Regions from separate parts of the Psychrobacillus sp. NPDC093180 genome, predicted to be linked through region 2. Evidence: riboswitches for the same ligand, from Rfam matches in the RefSeq annotation. Region 2 holds a riboswitch; each other region holds the start of a gene.
The links. Region 2 has a riboswitch for S-adenosylmethionine ahead of mtnK (S-methyl-5-thioribose kinase). Riboswitches for the same ligand answer to the same signal wherever they lie in the genome.
Positions count from the first base shown of each region.

Region 1: it holds a riboswitch for S-adenosylmethionine, as region 2 does, so the genes downstream of both, ACIP9W_RS10310 (methionine ABC transporter ATP-binding protein) here and mtnK (S-methyl-5-thioribose kinase) in region 2, are expected to answer to the same signal.
Region 3: it holds a riboswitch for S-adenosylmethionine, as region 2 does, so the genes downstream of both, metA (homoserine O-acetyltransferase MetA) here and mtnK (S-methyl-5-thioribose kinase) in region 2, are expected to answer to the same signal.
Region 4: it holds a riboswitch for S-adenosylmethionine, as region 2 does, so the genes downstream of both, ACIP9W_RS07935 (MetQ/NlpA family ABC transporter substrate-binding protein) here and mtnK (S-methyl-5-thioribose kinase) in region 2, are expected to answer to the same signal.

Region 1 covers NZ_JBIVOJ010000006.1:52,330-55,473, forward strand. Annotated here, with positions in the region: gene ACIP9W_RS10305 (methionine ABC transporter permease) at 1-248, opposite strand, end outside; gene ACIP9W_RS10310 (methionine ABC transporter ATP-binding protein) at 241-1,266, opposite strand; SAM riboswitch class I at 1,356-1,460, opposite strand; gene ACIP9W_RS10315 (thioredoxin family protein) at 1,502-1,822, opposite strand; gene ACIP9W_RS10320 (toprim domain-containing protein) at 1,834-2,184, opposite strand; gene gcvH (glycine cleavage system protein GcvH) at 2,261-2,641, opposite strand; gene ACIP9W_RS10330 (arsenate reductase family protein) at 2,717-3,079, opposite strand.
Region 2 covers NZ_JBIVOJ010000015.1:70,122-73,265, forward strand. Annotated here, with positions in the region: gene mtnW (2,3-diketo-5-methylthiopentyl-1-phosphate enolase) at 1-688, opposite strand, end outside; SAM riboswitch class I at 769-874, opposite strand; SAM riboswitch class I at 1,051-1,205, shown strand; gene mtnK (S-methyl-5-thioribose kinase) at 1,280-2,470, shown strand; gene mtnA (S-methyl-5-thioribose-1-phosphate isomerase) at 2,467-3,144, shown strand, end outside.
Region 3 covers NZ_JBIVOJ010000004.1:190,886-194,029, forward strand. Annotated here, with positions in the region: gene ACIP9W_RS08055 (methyl-accepting chemotaxis protein) at 1-720, shown strand, start outside; SAM riboswitch class I at 977-1,085, shown strand; gene metA (homoserine O-acetyltransferase MetA) at 1,168-2,076, shown strand; gene ACIP9W_RS08065 (aldo/keto reductase) at 2,107-3,039, opposite strand.
Region 4 covers NZ_JBIVOJ010000004.1:165,772-168,915, reverse strand. Annotated here, with positions in the region: partial or broken gene ACIP9W_RS07940 (methionine ABC transporter ATP-binding protein) at 1-192, opposite strand, end outside; gene ACIP9W_RS07935 (MetQ/NlpA family ABC transporter substrate-binding protein) at 339-1,175, opposite strand; SAM riboswitch class I at 1,303-1,405, opposite strand; gene odhB (2-oxoglutarate dehydrogenase complex dihydrolipoyllysine-residue succinyltransferase) at 1,912-3,135, opposite strand.

The DNA.
Region 1 (3,144 bases), on a different contig from region 2:
AAAGGAATAAGCAAAATGATTAAAATAATAAAAGGGATAGATCTGAAAATATTAACTATAGCCCCTGTTAACCAATTCGCTAATTTATTTGCCCATGCTTGATGTGGACTTGTTAAAAATAATAGTAGCCCAAGTGCTAAACCAAAAATTGCAGTTAAGATAGTGGAAACTGCTGTCATATATAATGTCTCTAGTGCTGCTTCCCACATTTTAGGCCAATCAACATTCGGAAAAAGCGTATTAATCATTGTTGATCACCTCTGTACTTACTTTCTGTTCATGTATAAATCGTATTGCTTCATCGACGGCTAATGCGTCGCCATCTATTTGAAGAATTAATGTCCCAAATGCACCACTTTTTGTATGCGAAATATTTCCTTGCACGATATTTACTTCTAGCTCGAATTGTTTGATTAGCCTAGAAAGTATTGGTTGCTCTGTTTGTTCTCCTACAAAAGTGAGTTTGATTAACTTACCGTTTGGATATATATCCACTAAATTTTGTATCGTTTGCATTGTTTGCGTCGGTTCAGAAACTTGCGAAACAAATCGTTTTGTTATAGGTCGTTGTGGATTTTGGAAGACTTCTAGCACATCCCCTTCTTCTACAACTCGTCCACCTTCCATAACTGCCACTCGATTACAAATCTTTTGAATGACTTGCATTTCGTGAGTGATCAATACAATGGTTAAACCAAGTTTCTCGTTGATACTAACTAATAAATCTAAAATAGCGTCCGTTGTTTCTGGATCCAGTGCAGATGTCGCCTCATCACAGAGTAGAACTTCTGGACGATTTGCCAATGCACGAGCAATTCCTACACGCTGTTTCTGCCCGCCTGATAGTTGTGAAGGATAATAATTTCCTCTTCCCTCTAATCCCACAAGTTCAATCAATTCATTAACACGCGCTACTCGTTGATCCTTTGGAACCCCAGCAATTTCAAGCGGGAATGCAATATTTTCTGCAACTGTTCGGGACCATAACAGATTAAAATGTTGGAAAATCATACTTACCTTATGTCGAACTTGACGAAGCTTTTCCTCATTTATCGATGTAATTTCTTTTCCGTTCACAATAATTTGTCCAGCAGTTGGTTTCTCTAATCCATTTAGCAAACGGATCATTGTACTTTTTCCAGCACCACTATATCCAATAATGCCGAAAATTTCGCCTTGCTTTATATCAAGATTTACATCATCAACAGCAATTATCGTACCTAGTTTCGTTTTAAACTTCTTCGAAACATCTTTTAAACTTATCATGTAAATCTCACACCTTCCAATATTAAAAAATCCCTTCTGCAAAAGAGCAGAAGGGAAGTAAGTTATCCATCGAAAAGAACTTATCCATTCTCTCATTTCCCAAAGCGTTTGCTTTGTGTGATTTGGCACCATTTCATTTACATGACGGTTGCCGGGCTTCGTAGGGCACTTCCCTCCACCACTCTTAATAAGAGTAATACTATTTAATTGGTAAAGCTCAGTAAGAAGTATACTATCACATGATCGCTTGATCGTCAATATTTTTTATTGTTTCTAGCAGAAAAGGAACGGATTGAAAAGCATATATTTTTTTATATACGCGTCCCTTTTTGGCGATCAGTAAGCATGGGACGCTTTCTATTTCATATTCCATTGCCAGGCTTTCGAGGTAATTTATATTTGCTTGGCCTACTGGATTTGGCACTAATACGTCGATCACTTGCATCATCTTGCTTGCCACCATGCATGTACCGCACATCGGTGTATAAAGATAGAATAATGAAAGCTCGTTGTTATTTTTGTAATGCTCCCATTGTTCACGCGTCCATTCATTCACAAAACATCATCCTAAAGTAAAAATTCTTTTTTCACTTTAATATTAACACGTTTCAATATAGAAGCCAAAACTTTGAAAGGGGTATTTGCGACTTCACAATACATCGGATTTGTGTATAGATGAATTGCTTCTGGATATTCTTTTCGGACGATTGAACGTATTTGCTCACCTGATTTATCTGCATCTAAAAAAGCATAGATCGGCAAGTCATCATATGGGCTTAAGATTTCCTCTAGCTTTACATTGGAGATTGTACCATTTGTACAAATAATTTCTGGGGATTCATCAAGAAGTCGCAAAAGCTGAAGCTTATCCGACCTTCCTTCGACGAGAATTACTTTTTCACTAAATACATTAGCCAATTAGCTTCTCTCCCTAATCTTCATCGTTAACTCAGTATATGAAAAAAACGCCGACAATTAACCGGCGTTTTAATTATTATTCTGAAATTAATTCTTCATATTGGTCAGCAGTTAATAAACCATCGATTTCTGAAGCATTTGATGGCTCAACAACGATCATCCATGCATTTTCATACGGAGATTCGTTTACAAATTCAGGGCTATCTTCTAGCTCACTGTTCACTTCAACCACTTTTCCGCTAATTGGAGCATAAAGTTCTGAAACAGTTTTTACTGATTCCACACTACCGAATGGGTCTCCTGCTTTAATATCGTCTCCCACTTGTGGAAGCTCGACAAACACGATATCCCCAAGCTCAGATTGCGCAAAATGAGTAATACCGATACGTGCATTTCCACCTTCTGTTTTTACCCATTCATGTTCTTCTGAGTATTTCAAATCTTTTGGTGTGCTCATAAATTATACCCCTCTCAAATAAGTTATATATTCATCTATAATATTCACACATTTTTATAGTAAAAACAAGCTACTTTAGTTGTTTGACCAAATTTGTTCAAACTCTTCTTCTTTAAAACCAAGCGTCAACTGCTTACCATCAAAAACAAGTGGTCGTTTCACAAGCATCCCATCGAATACTAGCGTTTCGATTTGTTCTGCCTCTGTCATATTCGGTAACTTTTCCTTTAATTGTAACTCTCTATATTTTGTACCACTCGTATTAAAAAGTTTCTTTAATTCGATATTCGTTTTTTCTAGTATTTCTTTTACTAATTCTTTTGTGGGAGGGTCCTCCACAATGTGATGATATGTAAATTCTACATCTTTGTCCTTCAACCACTTACTCGCTTTATTACATGAACTACATTTAGGATAACCAAAAAATTGTATTGTCATTACTTCTCACCTTTTTTCTTTTTATCATATCAAAAAAAACGATGAACCGCACTTTGCGTCCATCG
Region 2 (3,144 bases):
CGAGTTCTTTCGCCATTTTAGCCTTTTCTCGTAAACCAGACGTTCGTCCTGATAAATTCACCGCATAAAGTGTACGATGTCCAGTTTCTTCATACACTTGACGCAATACTTCCTTGGCAGTTGTAATTCGTTTTTCAAAAGGGGTTAATGGATTGTCGAAAAGAATCTCATCGTCTTTTACTAAATCTACCCCTCCAAGTGCTTGATGTCGAAGCTGTTCTGCTAAATAATCGATGTCCCTTCCAATGACTCCTTTGAAAATGCTCATGATGAGTGGTCGATTATGTACATTTAATACGTTTCTTATTTGCTCAATACCAAACCTCGGTCCTGGAAAATTTGCTAATAGCTCTGGAGAAAATTCTAAGTCTAATAGTTTCACTTCACCGTCTAATGATAATTTGCCAAAAACAGTTGTTAGTATGGCAGGTAAATCTGGTGAAAAGTTGACACTAGGATATTCTATCTTTATCTCTGCTTTTATTTGATCTAATTTGGTTGGGTGTTGTATATTTTCATATTCCTTAATCGAAACAACATTCCCTTTATGCTGTTTTAATTGTTCTTGTTCCAGTAAAGGTAAATCGGTCCATGAACCAATTGTTAGACCTAAAGCGATGCCTTCTGCTTTTTTTTCGAATGATCCAGGCTTTCCGTATAATTGATAAACAGAAGTTACTCCACTCATAATTTCAATCTCCTTTAATATAAATTGCCCAATAATATAAAAAACCTCTTCAAACAAGAAGAGGTTAAGTAGTTAACAACTTCTTATTTCTCAGTCAACTGACTGCAAGAATTAGCACCGTGTTCAATTACTGAATCGGTTGCCGGGTATCATAGGGCTCGTCCCTCCACCTGCTCTAAATAAGAAAAATTATTCAATTAAAATTACGTTATATTGTCAAATTAATAATGATTATTTCATGCAACGGGTATTATGTCAATACAGTATTTAGATTTTTTATAAAATTTAAAAAGGTAATTGACAATTCTTTTTTGAGTATGCTAGGATTCTAATCAAATAACATTACGTGAAAAATAATAGCACTCTTATCAAGAGCAGGCAGAGGGTAATGGCCCGATGAAGCCCAGCAACCGACCGTAATACCGTTGTGAGACGGGGCGCTTTTTGCGCCGAGATGAAGATCTCTTAAGGCACGGTGCTAATTCCATCAGAAAGGAAACTTTCTGAAAGATAAGAGGCGAGAAGTCTCTTATTCTACGCCTCTTTCTTTGGAAAGAGGTTTTTTATTTTGTAAAAGGAAGGTAGAGAAAAATGACAATTGCCACGAAGAAACAATATGAATCTTTAACAGAAGAGCAGGCTATCATATACGCAAAAAATTTGAACCTTTTTTCGGATGATGCGCAACTTACTTGTAGTGAAATTGGCGATGGTAATCTGAATTATGTTTTTCACATTAAGGACTTGAGAAGCGGGAAGGGTATCATTTTAAAACAAGCATTACCCTATGCAAAGGTAGTTGGTGAAAGCTGGCCACTAACATTGAAGCGTGCGCTAATTGAAGCAACTGCTCTTAAAAAACACGGGGAATTTGCAGCAGGACTAGTACCAGAAGTATACGCAATTGATGAAGAATTGGCGATTACCGTGATGGAGGACTTATCCCGTCTCACTATTGCAAGGGAAGGATTGATCGGCCTTGAGTCCTATCCAAAGTTAGCGACCGATATTGGGAAATATCTTGCGCAAACCTTATTCCATACGTCTGATTTTGCATTGCATCCATTTGAAAAAAAGAAACTAGTTTCAGAGTTTTCCAATCCAGAGCTATGTAAAATTACAGAGGATTTAATTTTTACAGATCCATTTTTTGACCATGAAACAAATGATTTTGAACCTTCCTTGCGAGCAGAGGTGGAAGCCATTTGGAATAATGAACTTCTAAAATTAGAAGTGGCAAAATTAAAGAAAAGCTTTTTAACAGAAGCAGAGGCTTTACTGCACGGAGATTTGCATACAGGAAGTATTTTTGCGAGTGAAACGGAAACGAAAGTAATTGATCCGGAATTCGCTTTTTATGGGCCAATTGGATTTGACGTGGGCTTATTTTTAGCCAATTTAATTGTTCAAACGATTACAAGAGAAGGAGAGCAGCGAGATGTAATCCTCCGCCATATTGAACAAACATGGGAAGTATTTTCTGCTGATTTTTCGGAACTTTGGGAAAACAAGGCGGTGGAATCATATAAAGATACAAAAGGATTTAAAGCTTATGTATTGAATAAGATTTTCCGAGATACTCTTGGTTTTGCTGGTTGTGAGTTAATTAGGAGAACGATTGGCTTAGCCCATGTAAAAGACTTGGACGGAATTGTAGAGGATGAAAAAAGAATTCTGTCTAAGAAACAAGCATTACGCATCGGAGAACTTCTCTTATTGAAACGCGAAAGTATAAGTTCTATCCAAGCGGTAATTGTTTTACTTGAGGAGTTGCAAAAATGACTATTCCGTTATCGATCAAATGGAACAATAATAAACTTGAAATATTGAATCAACAAAAGTTACCGCTTGAAGTAGTGTATGAAACTCTAGAAACACTGGAAGATGTATATGATGCCATCTTAACTTTAAAAGTTCGAGGAGCTCCAGCAATTGGTATTACCGCTACCTATGGATTAGCAGCAGCAGCACAGTTTTACGAAACCAATTCATTGGAGGAATTCTATCAATTACTAAGTAAAGATGCACTATATTTAGCTGGATCTAGACCAACAGCTGTCAATTTAGTGTGGGCTTTGGAGCGCCTACGTGGTTCAGTGGAGCAGGCGGAAACTGTACAAGAAGCGAAGAGACAATTATTAGAGGAAGCAGATAGCATATACAAAGAAGATGAGGAATCCTGCCGTGCTATTGGTGAATATGCATTATCTTTACTTGAAGATTTTACAAAAGTCATGACTATTTGTAATGCAGGCACGATTGCAACTGCAAAATATGGAACTGCACTAGCACCTTTCCATCTAGGTGCTGAAAAAGGAAAGCAGTTTCAAGTATATGCTTGTGAAACGAGACCTGTTTTTCAAGGAGCACGACTTACTGTATGGGAGCTTCAACAATCTGGAGTCGATGTCACTTTGATTACGGATAGTATGGCCGCTCATACGACAGGAGCAAAA
Region 3 (3,144 bases), on a different contig from region 2:
GCAAAATCAATCGCTATGACCGACATTGCAACGAAAGCAAACGCGATGAACACTAACGGTCAAAGTCAAATGCGTGAATTGAAATCATCATTTCATAATTGGGAATCCAATTTGAAGTCAATGTCCGATGTTGTTGGTACTTTAGAAAGCAAAGTAAAAGCAATCGGAGGGGTCATGGAAACGATTATGGAAATTTCGGCGCAAACAAATTTACTTGCTTTAAATGCTAGTATCGAAGCAGCAAGAGCTGGCGAACATGGAAAAGGTTTTGCGGTAGTTGCAGAGGAAGTAAGAAAACTGGCAGAGCAATCTGCCAGAGCTACTGATGAAGTCAAAAAGACAATAACTGAGCTACAGCAAGAATCCGTTTTAGTTAGCAAGCAGATGAACGAAACAAGAGAAACATTCCAAGCTCAGGGCACGGTTGTAACAGATACACAAATTACTTTTGAAGAAATCTCAGCTTTAATGGCGAATATGCAGACTTCCATTGATGAAGTATCCGAGGAAATTGAACAGGTTTCCAAGTATAAAGAACAAGTAGTGGAAACGATTCAACTGATGGCAGCAACTTCTCAGCAAACGGCAGCTGCTTGTGAAGAAGTAAGTGCATCGTCTGATGAACAACTTCGCGCGATCCAATCTGTAGCAGAATCTTCAGAGACACTAACAGAACTAAGTGAGAAATTAACAGAGGCGGTAAATCGCTTTAAAGTCTAAAATCAATTAGTAAACCCTTTCGAATGGAGAATGCTCTATTCGGAAGGGTTTTGTGAAATCAAACTATATCTGATATTTTTCAGAAAGTATTAAAATTCTATGCAAACAAGCTTGTTCTTAAATTGAATGAAAAGCATGAATAAAGACCTTACTACTAGAATATCTTTTACTATAATCTTTTTATTAATTTCAAATGTTGCATAAATATTTGGCGCATGGTAGTATTTACTAGATTACATAAACCAACAAATTAATATTCTTATCAAGAGAAGCAGAGGGATATGGCCCTGTGAAGCTTCAGCAACCTCTGATATTGTCAGAAAGGTGCTAACTCCTACAAGATTTTTTGTCTTGAGAGATAAGAACTGAGAGCTATTTATAAAACCTCTTTTCTTATCCATAAGAAAAGAGGTTTTTTTATGTTACATAGAAAGGAAGAGGAAGACAATGCCGATTAATGTACCAAAACAGTTGCCAGCAACAGAATTACTTAAAAAAGAAAAAATATTTGTGATGGATGAGGAGCGTGCGGTAGCACAGGATATACGTCCATTAAATATTATTATATTAAATTTAATGCCCGAGAAAGAAAGAACAGAATTGCAGCTTTTAAGATTATTAGGGAACACACCATTGCAAGTGAATATTGAGTTTATGCATATGGCTACACATGAATCGAAAAATGTTAGTAAAACCCACTTAAATACGTTTTACACAACGTTTGAGGATATCAAGCATCGAAAATATGATGGGATGATTATAACAGGAGCTCCAATTGAGCATTTAGCATTTGAAGACGTAAATTACTGGGAAGAGATGGTCCAAATAATGGATTGGACCAAAACGAATGTGACCTCTGTATTAAATATTTGCTGGGGGGCACAAGCTGCTTTATACCATCACTATGGAATCGGAAAATATGAATTACCAAAGAAATGTTTTGGGGTGTTTGCTCATCGATTATCTGATTTAACAGTAGATTTAGTACGGGGATTTAATGATGTTTTTCACGCACCGGTATCTCGCTTTACATCTGTTTCTTATGAAGAAATAAAAAAACATCCAGAACTAAACTTACTTTCTATCTCTGATGAATCTGGTGTATTTCTTGTTATTTCGAATGATGCAAAACAAATTATGGTTACCGGTCATTTAGAATATGATGCGACTACTTTAGCGGATGAATATAACCGTGATCTATCTAAAGGAATTGATATGGATGTGCCTGCTAATTATTTCCCTAATGACGACCCGGCAAACGAGCCATTAAATACATGGCGTTCTCATACACATTTACTATTTTCGAACTGGTTGAATTATTACGTATACCAAGCAACACCTTTTGAATGGGAATAAAAAACACAGAGCGTTCGCTCTGTGTTTTGTTTATCTAAAAATACGATCAATTTCTGCTACCTCAGTAGGTGTTAGCTGCACTTCTAATGTTTTGATATTAGCTAAAACTTGCTCCGGTTTTTTAGCTCCAGGTATGATTACATCGATACCCTGTTGAGATAAATACCAGGCAAGCACAATATTTGAAACCTCGGCATCTTTATCATTAGCTATTTGGCGCAATTGTTCTACTTTTTCTAAGTTACGCACAAATGCTTCTCCTTGAAATAATGGATTTTTTGAACGGCCATCTTCAAATGTACTATTTTTATCGAACTTTCCTGTCAATAAACCAGAAGCTAGTGGGAAATAAGGTATAAAAGAAATAGTATACTCTCTTGTATATGGCAGAAATTCATTTTCTGCATCACGTTTTAATAGATTGTAACCCGATTGGAGAACATCAATATAGCCATCTTGGTTACCTTCTTTTAGTTGCTCCAAAGTAAAATTCGATACACCAATGGCACGTATTTTTCCTTCCTCTTTTAAACGGTGAAGTGCCCCAATAGCTTCTGCTTTTGGCGTGTTTTCATCTGGGTAGTGTATATAAAATAAATCAATATAATCTGTTTGCAGGCTACGCAAGCTATTTTCGACTGTTTCTCTCAAAAACTTAGGAGAGTTGTCTATTAGAACTTGGTCATTTTCCAATTTATGCCCGCCTTTTGAAGCTATAACAATGTCATGACGGTTCTTACTTTCTTTTAATACTTCTCCAATTAACTCTTCTGATCTTCCTTTACCATAGATGAAAGCTGTATCTAAAAAGTCGATTCCATTATTAATTGCTGTGCGAACAATCTCCTTTCCAGTCTCATCGTTTAAATTGGGAAAAAGATTATGCCCTCCTACTGCATTTGTACCAAGCCCTACTGGATTTACGAATAGACCCGTCTTACCAATCTCTACTTTAGCTACCATAATCGTCATAACAACTCCTTGTTAGAATATTCTCTATTATCTTACCAGTAATACGAACTAAAGTGATAGGAATTGCTACTATATAATTCTCTAAAGAGAAAGAAT
Region 4 (3,144 bases), on a different contig from region 2:
AATCAAAACTTCTCCTGACGTCGGTGTTTCTAATAGATTTACCGTTCGAATTAATGTGCTCTTACCAGCTCCACTAAATCCAATTACTCCAAATATATCGCCTTTATGAACAGTCAACTCTACATTTTCAAGTGCAGTAATCGTTCGTTTTCCTGAGACGAATGTTTTAGATACTTTGCGAAATTCAATCATTCAGTTTCCTCCTTACATTGAAATGCTATAGTTTGCAATATTACTCGTACGTCTCTACTAATTTCCTTTCTCTTCTCTTCGTTCAAATCAGAAGATAATAGTGTGGGATTATCCGCAAATTCAGAAGACGTTGTTTCTGAATGATGTTAAAATGCTGGTACAACAGCCCCTTCATATTTCTCTAAAATGAATTCTCTTACTTTTTCCGTTGTTAACGCTGCAGCAATTTTTTGTATAGCTTCGTCATTTTGATTGTCCTTTCTAGAAACTAAAATATTCACATATGGAGATTCATTTCCTTCGATGATTAGTGCATCTTCTAATGGTTTGAACCCTCCCTCTAATGCATAGTTTGTATTAATAGCTGCAATGTCAACGTCATCCAACGCTCTTACTAGTAATGGTCCATCAATATCAACAAACTCTAAGTTCTTTTCATTTTTTGTAATATCTTGAACTGTGTACGAACCTTCCACATCCGTAGCAAGCTCAATTATTCCATTTTCCGCAAATAAGAGTAATGCTCTGGAAAAGTTAACCGGGTCGTTTGGTACAGCGACTTTTGCCCCTTCATCTAATTGAGTGATATCATCAATTTTCTTGGAGTAAACACCGAAAGGTTCTATATGAACTCCTTGTACGTTTACAAGATCAATACCACTATCCTTATTGACTTGCTCTAAAAATGGTGTGTGTTGAAAGAAGTTTGCATCTAAGTCACCATCAGCGGTTGATTGGTTCGTTTGTATACCATCTTGTGTGATAATAATATCTAACTCAATTCCCTCTGCTTTTAAATCATCTGAAATATGTTGCAAAATCTCTGCATGAGGAGTTGTTGAAGCACTGATTTTAACCTTTGTTAGTTCTTCATTACTTTTCGTATCACCTTTTACACTAGAAGTAACTTCCTCACTAGAACCACAAGCCGCTAAAAGCAAGACAAACAAAGATAAAATTGACCATGCCATCCATTTTTTCATCCAAACTCTCTCCTTTTCTTTATCTTATTAATTTGATTAAACTTATTAATATACTTGGTATTAAGTCATTAAAAAAACCCCTTTCAGATTATGAGAACTGAAGAGGTACATTAGAAAATCTAACCTCTTCTCATCTTTCGAATTTAATCGGTGGATTTAGCACAGTTTTGCAGTTGCAATCTGTTGCTGAAGCTTCGCAGGGCCATTCCCTCAGCTTCTCTTGATAAGAAGAATTTCATATGAAATTTTATTTAACTATACATAACACAATATTATAAGTCAATACTTTTTATTCAAAAAATAAAATATTAGGAATATTTAATGTTTGTGGAGTGGAATCATAAATATATAGAGACACAGAACAAAAGCACTAAAGCACCTATCTTTGGCGTGCTTTATCAAATGTGAACAATGATTGGAATGACACACATAATAGAGAAAATGCGTCTTAGGGAGATACAGAAATAGCAATTGATTTCCGCTCCAGGCAGATGCGTAGTGGCGGTGAAAGCTCATCGCTAACCCTGGGGAAAGCTTCCGCCCTGAAGCGAAAAACCTACTGGACACTTAACAGCACATTCTTATGACGCATTATCCCTTTATAACATACAAGGTGAAAATCTCCATAACTAATGTTACTAGAAAAATGTTACCCATGTATCTAAATTTTTGTAGTTTCCCAAGTAGTAAAAAAAGTGCAGATACTCACATAATGAGTATCTGCACTATTCACATTTTATGAATTTAACATTAAATCTTCCGGGTTTTCAAGAAGCTCTTTTACCATTTTTAAGAATCCAACTGAGTCTTTTCCATCGATTACACGGTGATCATAAGATAATGCTACATACATCATCGGACGAATTTGCACTTCATCACCAACAGCGATTGGACGCTTTTGAATTGTGTGCATTCCTAGGATACCAACCTGTGTTCCGTTTAGAATCGGTGTAGAAAGTAGTGATCCGAATACGCCACCGTTTGTAATTGTAAATGATCCGCCTGCCATATCAGAAAGCGCTAATTTGTTATCACGAGCCTTTTTAGCAAGTTCTCCAATATTTCCTTCGATTTCAGCAAAGTTTTTACGATCAGCATCACGAACGATCGGCACTACTAAACCGCCTTCTGTTGATACAGCGATCCCGATATCGTAGAAGTTGTTTTTCACAATATCTGTTCCATCAATTTGTGAATTTACATAAGGATATTTCTTAAGAGCAGCAACTACAGCTTTTGTAAAGAATGACATAAATCCAAGACGCACATCGTTTTGCTCAAAGAATTGGTCTTTCTTGCGTGAACGTAAAGCCATTACATTAGTCATATCGATTTCATTGAAAGTTGTAAGCATTGCCGTGTTTTGTTTTACTTCTAGTAAACGAGAAGCAATTGTTTGACGACGACGAGACATTTTCTCGCGAGTAGTACGGCCATCGTCTTCTTTTGGTGCAGTAGCTGCAGGCGCCGGTGCTGCTTTTGGTGCTGGTGCAGAACCATGTGCTGCAACGTCTTGTACACGAACACGTCCCATTGGATCAACTGGTGAAATTTCACTTAAGTTAATACCTTTCTCACGAGCTAGTTTACGAGCTGCTGGGCTTGCAATTGTGCGATCCTGCTCAGATGAAGTTTCTTCTACTACAGGAGCTGCTGCCGCTTGAGGTGCCGCCGCCGGTGTAGCTTCTGCCTCTGGTGCTTTTGGTGCAGCTGCTGCTGCTCCTGAACCTGCTCCAACTACAGCAATTACTTGACCTACTTGAACTGTATCACCTTCAGCAGCAAGTAACTCACTAACAACTCCAGCTTCCTCTGAAATTACTTCGACATTAACTTTATCTGTTTCAAGCTCAACGATGAACTCACCTTTTTCTACTGTATCACCCGGTTGTTTTAACCATTGCGCAATAGTACCTTCTGTAATCGATTCTGCTAATTCTGGAACAATAATTTCTGCCACTTGAATTTC